DNA from 2 places in the Paenibacillus sp. FSL R7-0179 genome. Region 1 is predicted to be linked to the other one. Evidence: a T-box and tRNA genes for the amino acid it is inferred to sense, from the RefSeq annotation. Region 1 holds a T-box; the other holds one or more tRNA genes.

Region 1 (10,798 bases):
TCTCAGCTTCTATGATGAGCTGCAGCAGCAGTTCAAGGCGCCTGGCGACTTCGCCATGGCGTATGTAATTGCCCACGAGGTGGGTCATCATGTGCAGACACTGCTGGGCGCTTCCGAGCAGCTGAATTCAGAGCGCCAGCGCCTGAGCGAGACTGAATTCAACAAGGTTCAGGTCCGCTTCGAGCTGCAGGCCGATTATTATGCCGGGGTCTGGGCCCATCATGTCCAGGGCCAGAATCTGTTGGAGGAAGGAGATCTGGAGGAGGCGCTGACTGCCGCGAGTGCGGTGGGGGACGATACGATCCAGAAGCGGGCGCAGGGATATGTGGTGCCCGACAGCTTCACGCATGGAACGTCCGAACAGCGCAAGCGCTGGTTCTATAAGGGCTTCAACTCCGGCACGATTGCCGGCGGAGATACCTTCAAGGCTGCTGAGCTGTAGCCTGCAGCTGTTCTGTCAACATAAGAGCCGCCCATCCGCTTGACGGAGGACGGCTCTTATTCTTATTTGGAATATTATGATGAGGAGCCGTGTCTGCTCCACCGGGCAGCTGGAATGTATGCCAAAAACAGCATACATTGTGCTGCCGCGCAGGCGCCCGGGCCAAATGTATGCCAAAAACAGCATACAATGGCTGCCGCGCAGGCGCCCAGGCCAAATGTATGCCAAAAACAGCATACAATGTGCAGCAGCGAGGGTGAGCGGGCCAAATGTATGCCAAAAACAGCATACAATGGCCGCCGCGCAAGCGCCCGGGCCGGATGTATGCCAAAAACAGCATACCTTCGGACCGGCCCGCACAGCCCGCCCCCCTGCGCGGGAACGTGTGCTTACGGCTGCACATCGTTCCGGTAAGAGAGACGGTTGCGGCCAAGCTTCTTGGACTCCAGCAGGAGCTGGTCGGCGTAGACGTACCCTTTTTCCATAGAAGTCTTCTGGTCCGGGTCCGCCTTATAGTAAAAGAGTCCGAAGGATGCCGAATACGGCACGCGGATCATCTGCTCCTCGAATTCCGCACTTACGCTGTGATCGTGAAGGCTGTCCAGAATATCCTGAATCTGCATCTGACATTCCTCGAAGGTCTTGTCCCTCAGCAGCAGCGTGAACTCTTCCCCGCCGCTGCGGAACAGGATGTCTCCCTCCTGCAGATGCTTCTGCAGCGTCTGCGCAAAATGAACAATGACCCGGTCGCCTACGGCGTGGTTGTAGGTGTCATTGATTTTTTTGAACCGGTCGATGTCCGCCACTACAATTCCGATGTACTCCCCGCTCTGGTTGAGCTCCTTCATCATCTTGTCCATATGCGCCCGGTTATAGGTTCCGGTGAGGAAGTCGCGGTAGGCCATCTGCTCGAATTTGTCGCGTTCATATTTGTGCTGGGCACTCTGCGATTTGGAATAGAACGAGATACTGACTACATAATTGAGCACGAACAAGGCGATCAGCATCTCCCATTTCTCCATTTGCAGCAGCCGCAGCAGCAGGGCGTTACTCAGGGCCACCTTGCTGAAGTCCAGCAGATTCCGGCTTCGAAATAACAGGTTCCACGCTTCCCGGCGTGTCTTGATATCTCCCGACAGGGCGAAGGTCAGCACCAGGAAGGTGGATGACAGCAGGGTGGTGACGCAGACCACGAGCAGGAACAGCAGCCAGTATCCGAGCGGAAGCTTGTCCGCCAGAGGAGATAGCGCCGTATACAGATAGTACGCAGCAGAGCCGCCCAGTGTGAACGAGCCGATATTGTAGAAGGTATCCAGGAACTCTCCGGGATCGGCGGTCTTCGTTTTCTTTTTATAGAAATATACGATGAACCGGTATACCGTCTCGAACAGGAGCGTGCCAAGCGGACCGGCAAAAATCCCGAAGGAGGAGGTATAGCTGATCGCATAATCGATTGTAGAGTTCCCGCTCCGGGTCACAATCCGCAATTGGAAATAGATGCTTGAGAAGATAGTGTATAGCAATAATGCTTTTATATAGGTAGCGTCCAGGACTACAGCATGCGCGGGAATGAAGGCTATAGCCAGGGCTGCGACAAATAGGAAAAGGTCAAATACCCTCGCTTTTGACATGTCGGAAATTTCCTTTCAGGATTTATACCGATTATACCCGAAAAGATGAATCTTGATTAAAAGATATTTTTGAAATTTTGCAGGGAATGATCATATATCCCTTTCCGCCTGCCCGCAGCCTACATATACTATTCTGATTAAGGTGGAGCAGACTGCACCTGTGTCTAAATAAATCTGTAAGCCGGGGAGAGGAATGCATGAAGATATTGCTGGTCACCTACTGGGGCCTTACCAATATGGGCGGAATTTGGACATATATGAAGCAACTGGCTGACAAGCTGGGCGAGCAGGGCCATTCCGTTACAGTGATGGGCAGCCATGTGGAGAACAATACATTGTATCTGCTGAACCGGACAGAGTTTTTTGATAAAAAAGCGTTCTATTCGCTGCTGCTGCCGCAGCTTGATATCGGCCGGTTTCCCTCGCTGCATCTGGAGCACGGCATCTTCAGCTTTGAGCTGGGGCGTTATGTATTCGAGGGCGGCGCTGCTGTGCTGGGCTTGGAGGACTATGATGTCATTCATGCCCAGGACCCTATCGCCTCCTATGCACTGCGGCGGATCATGCGCCGTCCTGTTCCGCTGGTTACAAGTGTGCATGGGGCATTGACCAAGGAGACCTACTATGAGTACAAGGGACTTGAGCCCGGACTGACCCGGGAGGCCTATGAGCAGCGGCCGATCTGGAGATATTTCCGCAGGCTTGAGACGCTGGGGGCCCAGGCGGCCGACCAGATTCTGGTCTCTTCGGAGTGGATCGGACAGCTTACGCAGAGCCTGGGCGTCAGCCAAGACCGTATCCATACCCTGCCGTACGGGCTGGACCTGCATCAATACGCAGCCCGTGCTGCGGAGACACCGCCGCTTCAATTTGCAGAAGGAATTCCTGTGATCATGTATGCCGGACGACTTGAATATATCAAAGGCGTCCATGTGCTGATAGAGGCGCTGGGCATTCTGCAGCAGCGCTGTCAGCAATGGATCTGTGCAGTGGCCGGAATCGGCAGCCTCCTGGAGGAGCTCATGGAGCAGACCCGCCTGCTGGGTATCGCGGGGAAGGTCCATTTCACGGGGAAGCTGAACAACATTCCCGCTGCACTCCGGGCAGCCGACATCTATGTGCAGCCCTCCCTCCAGGACACGCAGCCCTTCTCGGTTACGGAAGCGCAGCTTGCCGGGATCGCGCCGATTGTCGCCGGAACGGCAGGCATGCCGGAGATGGTCCGGCAGGGAGAGACGGGCTGGATTGTTCCTCCCGGAGATGCCGGGCAGCTTGCCCTGCAGATCGAGCAGCTGCTGGGGGATGAGGAACTGAGAAGACGCACCGGCCTCCAGGCTAAGCAGTGGGCAGAGCAGACCCGTTCTCTGGATGTTATGGCTGCGGGTACACTTAATGTATACCAGAGAGCGCTAAGTCTGCGGGCGGGCCGGCCGGGAATTCCGGATCACCTCCGCTTTGAGGAAGAACCGGGAGCGGGTGCGCTGCCGGCAGCTTTTCATCCGGCGGATGTGGTTAACGAGTGTAGTCCGGGGAATCCGCTTGCCGTAACACTGCGTGTCAAGCTTCCACACCACTACTCTATTCCTGATGCACGTACGGCTCTTCCTCCCCTGGCATAGGCGCTGTCCGCAATTGAAGCGGCAAAGTTGTCATGCCTGCCTGATTGAAGCATATACATGAGGGGAGTAACATTTTGGGCTTATACTCTGGGCTTGTCTCAGGGATAGATTATGCCAAGAAGGAGGACATTTCCCGTGTTTGACCAGTCCCATGGCTTGCGGTTTGATATTTATGAACGCATTCACCTTTCGGAAGAGCTTCCGGGAATAGCAGAGCTGGAGGAAGTCGAGCTGGTTCCCGACATCCAGGTCATCCAGCGGGAGGACCGGGCCGAGCTGCACGGACAACTGCTGCTCACCGGACTCTACCGGGGGGAGGATGACCTTACACAGCGTCTGGAGCATGCAATTCCTGTTGAAATCACTGTTCCGCTGACCCGGGTCAGCTCACTTGATGACATAGGGGTGGAGATCGAGAATTTCGATATTGATCTGCTGACGATGCGAACCGTCAACATTACCGGTGTGCTCTCGCTGCGCGGAATCGGAAGTGCAGATGCACAGCCGGCCTGGCAGCAGGAGGAATATACGGTAGCCTATTCGCCGGAGGCAGGAGACGGTAATGCCTCTGAGGAGAAATTCCGCAGTCCGGAGAATGATACCCTGTATGAGAATTCGCTCTGGACCTATGGCGAGGGGGCAGCCGAGGGCTCTGAAGAAGATCAGAGCTACGCTAATCCGGCTGAGGCTGTAGTCCAACCTCTGTATGCTGAAGAGACTACGTACACCCAGCCCGCCGCCTATCTCTCTCCACCCCTGAAGGACAAGGAACCCAGAGCAAGGACACATAGCCTGGATACGGCTTCTCCGGCAGGCACCGCCGCCTTGAACACAGTGGATCATTGGGGCAATGCGAAGCTTCATTCCGCCGCGCAGCCGGAGCCGGTGCTAACCTCCGCTGCCAATGATGCTGCTGCGCTGTTTGCCGGGAACGAAGAAGGCGAGGCGGCAGAGGAGATCCAGGCCACAGACAATGAAGTCTTCCTGTCTGCGGAATCTCTGACTCCCCCTGAGGAGAAGCAGGATCTCAAGGTTGCCCTTGGCAGCAAAAAAGAACCGGGAGCCGCCGAGCAGGAGCCGCTCACCTTCTCCTCGCTGCTCAGCGCAAGCCGTGCCAACAGAGAGCAGGAGGAGCTGCTGTCGGGCAATTTAGACTCTGTAGCGGAGGCTGTTCCTGAGGCCGGCAATGACACAGCGTGGAAGAGCCGGTTCATCGGCGGCATGGGCGGGACGGAGCTGTTCCGCAAGGTAAGGCTCTGCATTGTGCAGCGGGAAGAGACGCTGGACACCATAGCCGAGAAATACCAGCTAAGCACCCGGGAGCTGACCATGTACAACCGGCTGTCCGGTCAGATTGTAGAAGAGGGACAGGTACTATACATCCCTTGAGATTGATGATGTGCGGAGAATTCAGGCTTAACAGGAACAGCCCTTGCCTTACGGATGGGGCTGTTCCTGTTTCTGTGTATGATTTCCGCTTCTGGTTTACAAAACGCTTAAGCCGGGGTAATAGTCAATACCGGCCTACATACATTACACATTCAGGCAGCTATGCGCTGGTACACCACTTCTGGAAGGATGATAACTCACATGAAGAGAAAAGTGGCAGCCACTGCGGCCGCACTAAGCTTGACGCTCACAGTCTCGGCCGGTGTCTACGCCGCCAGCAATCTGCAGGAGATCAAGGCGCTCCTGAACAACAAAATCGGGATCGTCGTAAACGGTCAGGCATATACGCCCAAAGACGGCAACGGCAAAACCCTCGCCCCGATTACCTACAACGGCATCACTTATCTGCCTGTACGCTCTATCGGCGAAGCGCTGAACACCGCTGTTACTTACGATGCTGCGACCAGCCGGGTCATCATCGGTGATGCGGCTGCTCCGGCCGTCTCCTCCGGCGGCTCGTCCGCAGGAACACCGGCAGATTCTGTGAAGCGGCCGAAGAGCCTGCCGGCGGACTTCCCGCTTCCGGCAGACGCGAAGATATTTGATCTGATCGAAGGCTCGGCGACCGGTAAACCGTCAGCTACCTTTAGCTACACCACCAAGCAAAGACTGGAGACGCTCGGCAATACGTACAAGGACTATTTTGCGCAAAAGGGCGCCACTTCCAAATCGGAAGAAGTCTCTGCGGCCGCCTTCCAGATTATTGATGCAGGCAGCACGTTTGCTGTTACCGTGGACGGGGCTCCCGGAACGGGCAGCCGCCAGGGCTTCAACGTGGTTCAAGTGATCTGGAGCGGGGAGTAAGCGCCAAGGTACGTCTGCTGCGCGCCCTTTGTGTATATGCTGGTTGACTAGGGATAACACTGAATGTATTATTGAACTAAGTAATAACTAGCATAAAGACTGGGAACGGGAAGAGTAGGCGGTCAGCCCTTCAGAGAGCGGGATTATCATTGGTGTGAATTTCCGCAGGATGCAGCCCCCGAAGTCGCCCCGGAGTTGCCCTTCTGAGCTTGTCTTCATCATGAAGACCGGTTAGGATGCGGCCGGTTGCAGCCGTTACTCTGCATGAGTGTCGCGCTAAGCTTTGGGAACCTGCAAGGGAACCTAAGGCAGTGGTTTATTTTTTATTGGCGCGAAACAAAGGTGGTACCGCGAAAGAATGGCCTTTCGTCCTTTGAGACGAAGGGCCTTTTTGTATTCTCGAAAAACCGCTAGCTACTCAATACATTTAACAGTGGAGGGTTCACAATGGCTGATAACAACAATGCAGCAGCAGAGCTGCCGAACGGGCAGGAAGCGGCAGAAGCTACCGCTTCAGCTAATCACAAGCAGAGCGATATGCCGACTACATATGATCCGGGAGCGGCAGAGAAGAAATGGTATGCTTACTGGATGGAGAAGGGCTTCTTCGAAGCCGGCAAGCGTCCGGATGCGGAGCCTTACAGCATCGTGATTCCGCCGCCGAATGTAACAGGAATGCTGCATATCGGACACGCGCTGGATTTCACGCTTCAGGATGTGCTGATCCGCACCAAGCGGATGCAGGGCTATGATACTCTGTGGCTGCCGGGTACGGACCATGCGGGGATTGCTACGCAGACCAAGGTGGAGCAGAAGCTGCGCCAGCAGGGAATCTCCCGCCATGATCTGGGACGCGAGAAGTTCCTGGAGCAGGTATGGGACTGGAAAGACCAGTATGCAGAGACCATTCATGACCAGTGGGCCAAGATGGGCCTGTCCCTCGATTACTCCCGCGAACGCTTTACCTTTGACGATGGAATGAAGAAGGCGGTAAGCAAGGTATTTGTGGAGCTGTACCAGAAGGGTCTGATCTATCGCGGCAAGCGGATTATTAACTGGGACCCGGCTGCCCGTACAGCGCTGTCGGATATCGAGGTTGAATACAAGGAAGTGAACGGGCATCTGTACCATCTGCGTTATCCGCTTAAGGATGGCAGCGGCCATATCACGGTGGCTACCACGCGTCCTGAGACGATGCTGGGCGATACAGCCGTAGCCGTACACCCCGAGGATGACCGTTACAAGCATCTGATTGGCCAGGCGCTGATTCTGCCGATTATTGGCAGAGAGATTCCGGTTATTGCTGATGAATATGTAGATAAGGAGTTTGGCAGCGGTGCGGTTAAGATTACACCGGCGCATGATCCGAACGACTTCGAGATGGGTGTCCGCCATAACCTTCCGCAGATCAACGTAATGGATGAAGGCGGAGTGATGAATGAGGAAGCGGGCGCTTACCAGGGAATGGACCGCAGCGACTGCCGTAAGGCCATCGTAGCCGACCTGAAGGAGCAAGGCGTGCTGATCTCCATTGAGGATCACGTACACCAGGTAGGGCACAGTGAGCGCTCCGGGGCTGTTGTAGAGCCTTATCTGTCCACCCAGTGGTTCGTCAAAATGCAGCCGCTGGCAGAAGCGGCCATCGCTGCACAGAAGGACGGTGACGGGGTTCACTTCGTGCCAGACCGCTTCGAGAAGACGTACCTGAACTGGATCGAGAATGTCCGCGACTGGTGTATCTCCCGCCAATTGTGGTGGGGTCACCGGATTCCGGCCTGGTACTCCGAATCTACCGGGGAGCTTGTAGTTGCGCACGACGAGGAAGAAGCACGCCGTATCAGCGGGCTGTCCGACCTGAAACAGGATGAGGATGTTCTGGATACCTGGTTCAGCTCCAACCTCTGGCCGTTCGCTACCTTAGGCTGGCCTGACGGGGAGAGCAGTGACTATCAGCGTTACTATCCGAACAACGTACTGGTTACCGGCTACGATATCATTTACTTCTGGGTAGCGCGCATGATTTTCTCAGCCATGGAATTCACCGGCCAGAAGCCGTTCTCGGATGTGCTGATGCACGGACTCGTACGCGATGCCGAAGGACGCAAGATGTCCAAGTCGCTGGGCAACGGTATCGATCCGCTGGATGTTATCGAGCAGTACGGCGCTGACGCCATGCGCTATATGATTACTACCGGCAGTACAGCGGGCCAGGATCTGCGGTTCCGGATGGAAAAGGTAGAGCAGGCGCGCAATTTTGCCAACAAGATCTGGAATGCCTCCCGGTTCGCGCTGATGAATCTGGAAGGCGTAGCCTTTGAAGATATTGACATTACAGGTGAGCTTGGCACAGCAGACCGCTGGATTCTGCACCGCCTGAACGAAACTTCCCGCGATATTACGCGTCTAATTGACTCGTATGAGTTCGGCGAGACCGGACGCCTGCTCTACAACTTCATCTGGGATGATCTGTGCGACTGGTATATCGAATTCGCCAAGCTCTCACTGTACGGAGCGGACGCAGCCGCCAAGGCCAAGACCCAGTCTGTTCTGGCTTACGTGCTGGACCGTACACTGCGCCTGATTCACCCGTTCATGCCGTTCATTACGGAGGAGATCTGGCAGCATCTGCCGCATGAAGGAGAATCGATCACGCTGGCCGAATGGCCGAAGTACGATGCGGCGCTTGAGAATCCGCAGGCGGTATCAGAGATGAACCTGCTGATGGATATCATCCGGGCTGTTCGCGGTATCCGTGCGGAAGTGAATGCGCCAATGAGCAAGAAGGTTGAGCTGATCATTAAGGCCGGCAGCCAGGACACCCTGGACATTATTTCCCGCAACGACAATTACATCGGGCGCTTCTGCAACACCTCTTCTTTCGAAGCAGGCCTTGCGCCGCAGACGCCGGATAAAATGATGTCCGCCGTGGTTACCGGAGCGGAGCTGCTCCTGCCGCTGTCCGGTCTGATCGATATCGATCAGGAGATTATCCGTCTGGAGAAAGAAGTCCAGACCCTGAACAGCGAAGTGGAGCGTGTGGAAAAGAAGCTCAGTAATCAGGGCTTTGTAGCCAAAGCTCCGGCGAAAGTCATCGAAGAAGAACGGGCGAAGCAGGCGGATTATTCCGACAGACGCGAGAAAGTGCTGGCCCGTATTGCAGAGCTGAGAGGATAACAGACATGGAAGAGATCACCCGGAGCGGCGCTGCCGCTCCCGCTCCCTTAAGTTCTTATACAGAAGCGGTAGACTGGATCAACAGTCTGATTCCTTTTGGAATCCGGCCGGGCCTGGAGCGGATAGAGCTTCTAATGGAGAAGCTGGGACATCCGCACCGTAAGCTTAAGTTCATTCATGTGGCCGGGACGAACGGCAAGGGCTCGACCTGCGCCTTTTTGACCTCGGTCCTTATTCAGAGCGGATATTCGGTGGGGACCTTTACCTCTCCCTATATCACGAAGTTCACGAACCGGTTCCAGTACAACGGGACGGATATTCCTGAGGAGACGCTGCTTGCGCTTGCCAATCAGCTGCGTCCGCTGGTAGAGGAGATTGCGGGCACTGAGCTGGGCTCACCGACCATGTTCGAGGTGGCGACGGCGCTGGCGATTCTCTATTACGGCGAAGTCTGTTATCCCGATGTAGTCGTATGGGAGACGGGGCTTGGGGGAAGGCTGGATGTAACGAATATCGTTACTCCGGTGGTGTCGGTCATTACTAACGTGGGACATGACCATACCGATGTGCTGGGAGATACGCTGGAACTGATCGCCGGCGAGAAGGCCGGGATTATTAAGCCGGGCGTTCCTGTGGTCAGCTGTGTGAGCCAGCCCGAAGCTGTAGCTGTATTGAAGGCCAAGGCGGCGGCTACCCGTTCGACACTCTATTTAGCCGGAGAAGACTTCAGCTATAGCGGAGTTGAGCAGCGAGATGGCTGCCAGCACTTCACCTTCAACGGGCCATTCCGGGGGCTTGAGCTGGACATTGCCATGAAAGGCGAACACCAGCTGCAGAATGCAGCCGGAGCAATGATGGCGCTTGAGGTGCTGCGTCAGTATATGGCCTTCATGCTGGAAAACGAGGATGTGCTGGAGGGCTTCCGCGGCACCTTCTGGGCCGGAAGACTGGAGGAAGTGAGCACCTCGCCCAGAATTATTCTGGACGGCGCGCACAATCCGGAAGGGGCTGAGAGCCTCGCAAAGAGTCTTCCGCAGTTCCAGCCTTACGGTAAATTAAATTTGCTCATGGGGATGCTGGCAAATAAGCATCACGAGTCGTATCTCAAGCATATACTGCCTATAGTGGATACGCTCATCCTGACCGAACCGGATTTCCGTAAGAAAATGGACGCGGAAGATCTGCAGGCGATCGCAGAAAGTCTGCGGAGTAAATATGCCAAGGAAAACTTGGAAATCATAGTAGAACGTAATTGGGGCCAAGCGCTGCAGAAGCTGCAGACGATCACAGCGGACGATGACCTCGCAGTTGTGTCCGGAACGCTGTATTTGATTTCTGATGTGCGCAGTACGCTTTTACGGCAACCCGATTCTGAAAAAGGCTGGTGACGAACTGTTGGATACTACTGAACGTGTGCATTTTATAGGGATAGGCGGCTATGGTATGAGCGCGATTGCCCGGGTGATGCTGGAGATGGGATATACAGTTACAGGCTCTGACGTAGCTGCCCAGGAGTTAACGGAGAAATTGATAGCCAAAGGTGCCAAGGTGTTCATCGGGCATACGGCGGAGCAGGTAAAAGGTGCGGATCTGGTCGTCTATTCCACGGCGCTTGCCGCGGATAATGTGGAATGGGTGGAAGCAGAGCGTCTGAAGATACCGGTTCTGCACCGCTCGCA
Region 2 (10,798 bases), on a different contig from region 1:
AGTGTATCAAAGGCATAATCTATTAGCGCGCGAAGGGCTTCAGACACATATCCTTTTCCCCAGAACTCGCGGCTAAGGTCATAACCGATCTCTGTCTTCGCATGATCATAGTCCAGCATATTATAACCGCATGAGCCGATAATCCGGCCGGATTCTGCTTCTATGATAGAATAGCGGATCGCTTGGTTCTCGCCCGCTAACTTACCAAGCAGCTCAATCATCTCTACGGCCTGACACTCATCCGTGAAATTGCTGATATTCATGAACCGGGTGACTTCAGGATCGGACCAGATCGCGAAGAGACTGGCTGAATCGGCGGTACTCATTTGTCTTAATACTAATCGCTCGGTACGTAATTCAGTAATCATCAAAGTGTTACCTCCATGAAGTTATATGGTATTGGTGAGGCACAACTATTGATATCTGCGCATAGTTCAGTCCTTTCCGAGTGTAAGCTGCCTCTATTATATAGAAAGCAAGAGAGAAAGTTAACAGCCATCCAGGATCGATTCAACAAATCTTCACAAAGAAGGGTACTTTGCTTGGTGGCGTCTCCTAATCTATCAACATATCCTATGTATTGTGAGGACGAAGGTAGCATAGCGATTTCGATCCTCTCAAATATATTTTAGGAGGTATAGTTTATGCCGCATAAACTATCATCTACCCATCTGATCAACCAGGGGGATACTTCAATTTACAATCCAGGTACCTCTACTCCGGCTTTTACAGATGCGAATTTTTTTAAGAATTGTGGAAAAACAGGAGCGACAGGGACTATTCAAAAATTTGGTTGCCCTATTTGTGATCTTGCCATGTTTATTTTATATAAAGGCGGGCTCTCTAATGCAACGAAATCCAATGTGTATTACGCCGTTTGGGAAGCAACTAAAAAGGGAACGGACAACGCTGCTGATTTCACAGCAAAGGGATTCACTGCAAAAATCGGAAGTCAGAGTATCACTGTAAGCATTACTCCGATTGCGGACGTATCCGTGGAAGCCGAAAAAGGGAACATCTGCATGATGAGACTTGAGGAAGGTTCCAACTCTCATTATGTCATTGTGGACGGGCATGACTCCTCCGCTTCCGGTTTTGATAAATACCTGGTATGTGATCCGGATGGCGGTGTTCAGAAGACCTTGACAAAGACCATGCAAAAAAGAGGGTTCACGGTAAGTGCATCTGTAATTACTGAGAGATATAAGCTTAGTTAAGGAAGTCATGGGAGCAGCTTGATCGCTGTAGATTCATACTGTCATTAATAGAGGCTGTGTGGGCATGTGCTCATGCAGTCTTTTTTTTGTTTCTTACTCCGCCTAACATGGTAAAGTTTAGGTAAAAAGCATCTGGGAGGGCATGATGAGAAAAACGATAATGGTAATGTTGTTCTTGTTCATATTGACAGCTTGTGCGGATTCCAAAGACGGGTTAACCACCAAAGATTTAGCCGTCCAAAAGGTGAACGATTCTAAAGCCATTGTTGGGTATGGAATGAGCCGTGCGGAAGGGGAAGAGGTACTTGGTGAAGGGGATGATAAGAGTATTGCGAATTCCGTCATGTACAGCTCTGGTGTAAGGGTTATGTACCGTGAGGATAAAGTGGCAGGTATTACTCTGTCAGAGGAATCGAAAGATACGTATGAAACCACTGGCGGTTTTAAAATTGGCATGTCCAAAGATGACTTCAAAAAAATATACGGCGATCAATATCTGATGGATATGGAGCGCAATCTGGATTATGCTTACGATTCCATCAACAAGCGTTACTTGCATGATAAAGAATGGGCAGCAAAGGCTGAAGATGATTCGAAAATATATGTAATTTCAGGTCTGTTCAACGGTAAAGGTGTAGCAGACGGCATTGCATTAGTGGATAAGCGAATGGCGATAACTTACAGGTAAATGGGAGGGCTGAAGATAAAAAATGGGCTTGCATGTTTCATAGATATTTAAGGGGACAGAATAGCAATATATGGGGCACAAAAGGCTGGCTTCGTTTACAATGAGTGGTTCTGCCATGATATAATCAATGTATATGATTGGAGTGATAATCGTGGAATTACTCGACGCACGGAATGACTTTATCTTCAAGAAAATCTTCGGCAGTGAGAATAACAAGGATGTTCTGCTGGCCTTCCTCAATAGTACCTTCATGGAAGCCGGCGAACCCCCGCTTACAGAAATTATATTAATGAATCCGTACACAGATAAGGATGCTCCAGCTGAGAAACAGTCAATCCTTGATATCAAGGCCAAGACGGCAGAGGGCAAACGGATTAACATCGAAATGCAGCTGTTCAATCCATACAATATGGAGAAGCGGACACTTTTCTACTGGAGCGAGATGTATTACCACCAAATTCAAAAAGGTGACGATTACAGCCAATTGAAGAAGTGTGTGACGATCAATATTCTGAACTATTCCTGCCTGCCGAATGACCGTCATCATAATGTGTTTCACCTTCGGGAAGACCACACTGGGATTCAGTTGAATAACGATCTGGAAATTCATGTAATGGAATTAACAAAGCTCGAGGAGCAGGCCGTCCCATTAACTGGTGGTCTGATCAACTGGTTATTATTCCTGAAGGGTGTTGAACAACCAAACTGGGAGGTGCTGACCATGAATGAACCGATGTTGAAAAAAGCAATGGATACGCTGGAGTTCCTGAGTCAGGATGCCGCTACAAGGATGGAGTATGAAGCGCGGATGAAGTATTTGCGGGATGAGGCGTCGCGGATGAATGGTGCTAGGGCTGAGGGGCGAGCTGAAGGACGAGCAGAGGGTGAACGAAAAAAGGCAGAGGCAATGGTGCGTGAACTTCTTGCACTTGGAGTAGAAACCTCCATTATTGTTAGAGCCTCAGGCCTCCCTGAGGAAGAAGTTTTAATCTTGAAATCATAAACGGGTAGACACTGACCATGAAGTAACCGATGCTGCAAAAGCAAATATAAAAATAGCTTGCCATTCCCTCACGTCCTGTGTTATTATAAATTTCGTTGCAGGACGGTAGCTCAGCGGGAGAGCACTATCTTGACAGGGTAGGGGTCATGGGTTCGAACCCCATCCGTCCTATATGCAGAAGGCCTTGATATTCAAGGCCTTCTTTCTTTTTAGAAACACGAAAAACAAACAGAGAAGCTATTGACGTTTGGCAGCAGATGACTTTATGTGTCTAATGCAATGTTATAGTTTCTTTTTTTATGGATATTTAAAGAGTGACAAAAACCCACGACACCCCATCCGTAGTATATTACAATAATAGCGCTTGTCTGGAAGTTCCTTAACCAACAACATAAAAGGTGAAATTCTATCATGATCGTAACGTTACATGAAGCGGAGCGCCCTGGGGTGAGTCTAAAATATGTGGTGATTTTTATGAAGCAAGGCGAAGATTGGGTGCTTGTGCGGCAGCGTGAGCGGTCCACCTGGGAATTTGCCGGGGGGCATATTGAGGCGGGGGAGAGCCCCGGGGAAGCTGCGGTAAGAGAGCTCTATGAAGAGACAGGCGCCGAAGATTATGAGCTGCATCCGCTATGCATCTATTCGGTCAGCAGTGATGAGCTGGGAGAGAGCTACGGAATGTTGTATTATGCAGATGTCAAAAGGTTCGGAGCTATGCCCCCGTTCGAAATGGCGGAGCTTCGAAGCTTCAGCGAGCTGCCGCAGGCGGTGACCTACCCGGGGATCTACCCCACGCTATATGCGAGAGTATGTGAATATGTGAAGCATCTGTGAATCAATCTTAATCGTATTTCTGGTAGAATAGACACACGATTGGCTGAAAGGAGGCCCAGCTCATGAGTAATGAGATTACGAGGTTTAAGCGTCTTGGCGACTACCTGAGATCACGGCGGGACCGTCTGCAGCCAGCAGCTGCAGGCATCAAGGAAACGAACAGTCAGCGCAGAACGCCAGGTCTGCGGCGGGAGGAGGTTGCGGTTCTGGCCGGCCTCAGCAGCACTTATTATACATGGCTGGAGCAGGGCAGGGAGGTTACCGCTTCCAGAGAGGTCATGGAGAGTCTCAGTCAGGCGCTGCGGTTGTCGGCAGATGAGCGCAAGCACCTGTTTGAGCTTTGGAATCCTGGCTTGCCGGATACACTTGCTTCTATAGATACGGTCAATCCGGAGCTGAACCCGCAGTGGCGGGATATTATCCGCCAATTGACTTATCCGTCTTTTATAACGAATGAGCGGTCTGAGGTGCTGGCCTGGAATGATAAAGCGAGTGAAGTGCTAAGTGATTTCGGAGGTCTGTCTGCTTCAGAGCGCATTATGATGCGTCTTCTGTTCCTGGATCTGGAGCTGCGCCGCCGGATGCTGAACTGGGAGGAGTTCGCCCTACATTCAGTAGGTGTGTACAGAACCTATTATGACTTGAACCTGCATGATCCCTGGCACAAGGAGATGGTCGATCAGCTCTTGGAGGACAGTGCAGATTTCGCCGGGATGTGGAAGCAGCACAATATTCAGGGCAAAAGGGTCAACCGTGTGGTCATAGAGAGCCTTGGTACAAGTCAGCCTGTCGTATACGATATCAATTCGATGGCAAATCTGGCGGATCACCCGGGCCTGCATATTTGTATCTATACCCCTGTTATGACGTAGCAGACGATTCTGTGAGGGACATACCCCATACGTTTTCCGCTGCTCCCTGGTAATGATCTTACTAGTATGAACGTACTGTGGCTGCTCCATGGCAGGACGGTTAGAATAAGACATGTTCGAAAGATCTATTACAGGGACAGAGGGAGGCAACCATATGCATACAAGAATACTCGGTAACGAAGGGCTGAGCGTATCAGCTCTGGGACTCGGAACGATGATGATGCCTGATAATGAAGAGTCTGTAAGAACCATTCATGGTGCGCTTGATCTGGGCGTAACTCTGCTGGACACAGCGGATATCTATGGAGCCTTCGAGCAGCAGCGCTTCGGCGGCAATGAACGGCTTCTCGGACGGGCGCTTAAGGGCCGGAGAGATCAGGCGGTGATTGCGACCAAATTCGGCATTACGCATACTCAGGGAACCAAGGGAGATCCGGCCTATATCAAAAAATCCGTAGATGCCAGCCTCTATCAACTCGGCACAGATTATATCGATCTGTACTATCAGCACCGTCCTGATCCGAACACCCCAATTGAGGAAACCGCCGGTACCCTGGCTGACCTCGTCAAGGAAGGGAAGATCCGCTTTATCGGCTTATCCGAGGCCTCGCCTGAATTGATCCGCCGGGCACACGCGGTGCATCCGTTGACCGCCCTGCAGACAGAGTATTCACTCTGGAGCAGGGAGGTGGAGGATGAGATTCTGCCGCTGGTCAAGGAGCTGGGCATCGGCTTCGTTCCTTATAGCCCGCTGGGCCGCGGTTTTCTGACTGGACAGATCAAGAGCTTCGATGATCTGCCGGAGGATGATTACCGCCGCCATTACCCGCGGTTCCAGGGAGAGAACTTCACCCGGAACCTGGAGGTCGTCTCGTTGATCGGGCAGATGGCAGCCGAGAAGGGCTGCGCCCCGGCACAGCTTGCTCTGGCCTGGCTTCTAGCACAAGGAGAGCGGATTGTACCGATCCCCGGCACGAAGCGGCTGGAGCGGTTACAAGAGAACCTCGGAGCGCTTCAGGTTACATTGACGGCAGAGGATCTCGCACGGATTGAGCGGATATCCCCGCAAGGAATTGCAGCCGGAGCACGTTACCCCGGCCAGAACTAAGCTATCACACAGAGCGGACAGCTGCTGTGCATCCATTCCTATTTTTTTCCCGGAGCGTTTTTGCCTGCGCCGCTTGCTTTAGTGAGCGGTATGCGGGAAGAACGCTTTTTTAATCCATCCCCATCCGCTCCAGCTCCTCTTCGATCCGCTGCACCTCTATCCGCTCAAACAGTAATTTAAGCTCCAATATAGGCTGCCCTGCAAGGATGGATACCGGGTGCCATACAGGCTGTTCTATGGATAGGAAGCCTCTAATCTTCTCGCAGGAGAAAGGAATGAACGGGTTCAGCAGGTTTGCCAGGTTGGCAATAATCTGAACACAGGTGTACAGCGTGTTGCCCCCGGCAGCAGGATCATGCTTGATTTGGAGCCAAGGCTGCTGTTCATCGAAATATTTGTTGGCCTGGCGGATATGCAAGAAGATGAATTCCAGAGCTTCCTTGAAATGTCCGGCCTCAATCAGACTTCCTGCTTCCTTATACAGCTGCTCCAGCCTGCCAACCCATACTTCGTCCAAATCTCCGTCTGGAACTCTGCCATTCCAGGACTTATTCAGGAACACGAGGCTGCGGTTGACGAAATTGCCGAACGCGCCCAGCAGCTCGCTGTTATGGCTATAGACGAACTCTCTCCAGGAGAAGTTGGCATCCCGCTTCTCGGGACCGTTCGCCGTCAGGAAATAACGGACCGAGTCCGGGTCATACCTGCTGAGAATATCCGGCACCCAGACCGCCCAATTGCGGCTGGTGGAGAATTTCTGCCCTTCCAGGGTCAGATATTCAGAAGAGAAGATCCGGTCCGGCAGATGCAGTTCCTCAGCTCCGAGCAGGAGAGCCGGCCAGATCAGGCTGTGAAAAGGAATATTGTCCTTCCCATGCACATAGTAAGCGGTTATTGGCGGCTGCCCATCGTTATTTTGTGCGGATGCTATAGACCAGAAATCCTCCCACCGGTTGCCTGTCTCCGCCGCCCACTGCTTGCTGGCGGACAGATAGCCGCTGACCGCTTCGATCCAGACATAGATTTTCTTGTCTGCGAAGCCGGGAGTGGGCACATCCACGCCCCAGTCCAGATCGCGTGTTGCTGCACGGTCCTGCAGACCTTCCTGCAGATATCTGCGGGTTAGCCGGACGGCATTATCTCTCCAGCCCTGCGCGGAATCAGCATATTCTGTGAGTGCTTGCTGGAAGCTGGACAGCGACAGATAGTAATGCTGAGTAGAGCGCAGCACAGGCGCAGTGCCGCAGAGGGCACATGTGCGTTCCAGCAGATCCACCGGATCGAGAATTGTTGAACAGTAATCGCATTGATCTCCCCGGGCATGCTGTCCGCAGACCGGGCAGAGGCCATGGACATAACGGTCCGGCAAGAAGCGCTGGTCCTGCTCACAATAGCACTGGAGACTGGATTTCTGGTACAGATACCCGTGATCCAGCAGCTTAAGAAACAGCTCCTGTACCGTGCTGTGGTGATGTGCCTGATCGGTCCGGGTATACAAGTCATAAGTGAAGCCTAAGGTGCGGAAGCAATCGGCGAACTCCTCATGATACCGGCTGGCGAATTCGCCCGGCGTTACACCCTCCTGCGCCGCCTGTACAGCAACGGGGGTGCCGTGACAGTCACTGCCGGATACATAGAGTACAGCGTCACCTTTGGCACGGTGGTAGCGGGCCAGAATATCTCCCGGAAGAATGCTGGCGAGTCTGCCCAGATGCAGGGAGCCGTTGGCATAAGGCCAAGCCCCTCCGATAAAAATGTTAGTCATATCTCTCTCTCCTCCTCAAATTCATTGGACGCAAAAAAGGCACTCATCCCCCAAAGGGACGAGAGCCTGTGCTCACGTGTTACCACCCAAATTCATCAATGCCTCGCGGCATTCACCTCTTCAGGTACGACCGCATAAAAATGCGGGTATACCCTAGCATGGTAACGGATGCGGGTTCCGGCGCAGCCTACGACCCGTTAATGCCAGGTTTCGGTGCGCAGCTCTGAGACCATATTCCCAAGGGTTTTCTTTGCTCCTTTTCACCGGCCGGAGCTCTCTGTGGAAGAATTGCCGAGGTACTCTTTCTCTTCGCAGCTATTGTGGTATCCTAATTACTGGATATCATATATGCAGCCCGGGAGATTTGTCAACATCATAAGTCTATTTGCAATCCACCGCACTCCTGTGCGACAGTAGAGAGTAAGAGAGATCAAAAGGAGATTGAGACTATTGCAGGAAAACAAACAGGAGAAAAAAAGCTCAGGCGCATGGGGATGGCTGGGCAGTGGGGCGGTATTGCTGCTGCTTAAGGGAAAAGCCATCATCTCTCTGCTCAAGCTGGGTAAAATCGCAGGTCCGCTAATCTCCATGATGGTATCGATCTGGGCCTATGCACTAATTTCGCCATGGCAATTCGCTGTGGGCTTCGTTGCGTTATTATTCGTTCATGAGATCGGCCATGTGATCGCTGCCAAGCGGATCGGACTGCCGGTAAGCGCTCCGTTGTTCATTCCTTTTATGGGCGCACTGATTACGATGAAGAAGCAGCCGCTGGATGCCAGGGAGGAAGCTTATGTCGCTTTTGGCGGTCCTATATTGGGGAGTATCGGTGCACTGATTGTGTTCGGAGCAGCCTATTATTATCATAGCCCCTTGTTATATTCACTGGCCTACATCGGCTTCTTCCTGAATTTGATTAATCTGCTGCCGATCCATCCGCTGGACGGGGGGAGAATTGCCACGGCAGTTACCCGCTGGTTATGGCTGGTAGGGCTCATTGGAGGCTTAGCTGTAATTATCTATTTGAAATCTATCCTGTTCGGCATCATCTGGGTAATGTTCGCCTATGATATGTATAAGAAGTACATCAGCCGGCGTACGAAGAATCAGATGCATACGGTGCTTAAAAGCTTCCTGATCCCCATAGAGGATCTGCAGGAGCAAGGGTACCTGATCCCCGGCCCCGAGCATAAACGGGAGCTGCCGTTCACCACCTACAGTGATTTGAACCGCCAGCAGTTCGTCGGGGTACGCTGGGATAACCTGGATTACTATGGAACGACGACCCTGCCGGTACAGTCGCTGATCGGAAAAGTCAAAGTCGTGCAGCTCGACCAGCTGTATGTGGACGCCAGCCTTCACTTGAAGATGACCTGTGAGATCAGCTTCACTGTTTATGACAATGATAAGTACTATGATGTGCCGGCTGCTTCCCGCTGGAGATATGGGGCGGCGTATTTTGTCCTTGCTGGAGTTCTCGGGGGTATGATGTATCTTGTCCATGTGGTTGGCAATGTAAATCTGTAGAGCTTCGTTTATGAACCTCCCGTTTCGTCAAAGCTGTAAAGAGCCGAGAAGGATAAGGGGGTAACAACAATGCGTATGGCAAGAGTATGTCTATTATGGATTGGAGCGTGTCTCCTTCTGGGAATCGCCGGATGTGCGTCAGGCAAGGAGATTCCTGAATATACGGATGTGCACAACATGACCGGACTAGACGGAAGTCTGAATTCACGGGATAGCCTGACCTCGCCGGTTCTGCGGGATGTGTATGACCGCCCGATTCCCGAGGAGGTCTATGACACTCCCTGAGTACAGTCTCCCTGCCCGCTGGCCTTGCCCCGAAACGCTCAGGCTCTATACAGAATATTAATAATTCTGTATAATGCTCCATATTGATTGGACCTACAGAGAGGAGCCAGGGGATGGCAGTGGAAATCGTACATGTTACTACAGAGGAGCAGCTTCAAATGGCGCTGGAGATCCGCAAGAAGGTATTTGTGGAAGAACAGAAGGTGCCGGTAGAAGAGGAAATCGACGAATATGATGCTATCAGTGAGCATGTGCATCATTTTCTGCTCATGGAGGGCGGGCAGCCGGCAGCAACCGGCCGGATGATCTATTATAAAGCGGACACCGCCAAGATGCAGCGGATTGCCGTTCACGGGGCCTTCCGTGCCAAGGGATGCGGACGTATCCTGCTGCTGGCTATGGAAGAACGCGCACGTGAGCTGGGGCTGCAGGCATCCATTCTGGATGCCCAGTGTCAAGCAGAACCCTTTTACCGCAAGCTTGGCTATGAAGTGATTTCCAAGGAACCCTTCTATGATGCCGGAATTCTGCATGTCAGAATGAGTAAGGCCCTATAAACTTCCTGGTACATACTCTTTCGCTGCGATGGACAAGCTAGAATCGGCCAGAGCAGCTGGCTAATTCTAGTGCGAAGGAGACGATCCTAAGTGATGAATCAAGAACGGGAACGCTTTATTGCCGCCAAACGTAACGGTGACGGGGACCTGACCGGGTTCCAGACCTCCTCCGGACGTGTGCTGGATTATCAGCAGGCACTTCAGGAGGTGCAGTCCGGCAGCATAGCTGGCGTTAATGTTTTTAAAGGTAAAGATGGCGAAATGTATATCCGCGGCGATGCAGACGGAGATCCTACGAATAATCTGGATCAGCTTCCGCAATTTTAGCCGGGCATAGATAACAGGAGGAACGGCCGGACAGGCGTCTTACAGGCGCTGAAGTCCGGCCGTTTCTATGTCCAGAGGAGACAGCAGCTTCTCCAATAATGCTGCGTTAACGTCTGCTGCACATGCCGAAACCGGTTGCTGAAGGGCTTGATTTTCTTTTCTTCTGCAAAAAGAAATAATTCCCTGAATTCTGCGCAACTTGTCGTTGGCTTAGCAGTATACATTAACAGCATGAATTATTTGGAGGGGCTTTACAATGAGATGGAGAAAAATTGCTCTTTGCACGGTTGTGTTTTTCATGATGGGAAGCTCCTATTTGTTCGCGGACGCTGTGAACCAGAGGATCAAAGTATGGAGCAATGGAAAGGAAATAGCCGATGGCGGCTATTTGATTGACGGCAAGACCTATATTCCCGCCAGAGAGGCCGGGGGGATCGTCAGCTGGGACGGCTCGGGCAGAGTGACGATCCTTAAGCCGAACGTTCATATCGTACTGTTCAAAGGCGATACGGTATTCGGCAATGTCAACACAGGCAAGCTGAAGATGAAGATTCTGACACAGGTGGACAGCCTGAAGGACAGCATTGCTGCCGTGAAGGTGGCGATTACCGATCC

Evidence for each region. A T-box is a leader RNA that pairs with one kind of tRNA and senses whether it is charged. The one in region 1 lies ahead of MKX63_RS11630 (valine--tRNA ligase), so its partner is inferred to be a tRNA-Val.
Region 2: it has a tRNA-Val gene. The T-box ahead of MKX63_RS11630 (valine--tRNA ligase) is inferred to sense a tRNA for this amino acid. The anticodon was not compared.

The regions. Positions count from the first base shown of each region.
Region 1 covers NZ_JBBOCC010000001.1:2,608,089-2,618,886, forward strand. The annotation lists gene ypfJ (KPN_02809 family neutral zinc metallopeptidase) at 1-442, shown strand, start outside; gene MKX63_RS11610 (GGDEF domain-containing protein) at 832-2,073, opposite strand; gene MKX63_RS11615 (glycosyltransferase family 4 protein) at 2,271-3,692, shown strand; gene MKX63_RS11620 (LysM peptidoglycan-binding domain-containing protein) at 3,828-5,081, shown strand; gene MKX63_RS11625 (stalk domain-containing protein) at 5,283-5,945, shown strand; T-box leader at 6,038-6,322, shown strand; gene MKX63_RS11630 (valine--tRNA ligase) at 6,483-9,119, shown strand; gene MKX63_RS11635 (bifunctional folylpolyglutamate synthase/dihydrofolate synthase) at 9,125-10,507, shown strand; gene murC (UDP-N-acetylmuramate--L-alanine ligase) at 10,515-10,798, shown strand, end outside.
Region 2 covers NZ_JBBOCC010000002.1:2,102,023-2,112,820, forward strand. The annotation lists gene MKX63_RS25465 (GNAT family N-acetyltransferase) at 1-368, opposite strand, end outside; gene MKX63_RS25470 (hypothetical protein) at 645-1,217, shown strand; gene MKX63_RS25475 (hypothetical protein) at 1,363-1,905, shown strand; gene MKX63_RS25480 (Rpn family recombination-promoting nuclease/putative transposase) at 2,054-2,908, shown strand; tRNA gene MKX63_RS25485 (tRNA-Val) at 3,008-3,079, shown strand; gene MKX63_RS25490 (NUDIX hydrolase) at 3,320-3,742, shown strand; gene MKX63_RS25495 (helix-turn-helix transcriptional regulator) at 3,805-4,614, shown strand; gene MKX63_RS25500 (aldo/keto reductase) at 4,769-5,722, shown strand; gene metG (methionine--tRNA ligase) at 5,832-7,487, opposite strand; gene MKX63_RS25510 (site-2 protease family protein) at 7,938-9,014, shown strand; gene MKX63_RS25515 (hypothetical protein) at 9,084-9,299, shown strand; gene MKX63_RS25520 (GNAT family N-acetyltransferase) at 9,413-9,856, shown strand; gene MKX63_RS25525 (DUF3892 domain-containing protein) at 9,947-10,183, shown strand; gene MKX63_RS25530 (copper amine oxidase) at 10,440-10,798, shown strand, end outside.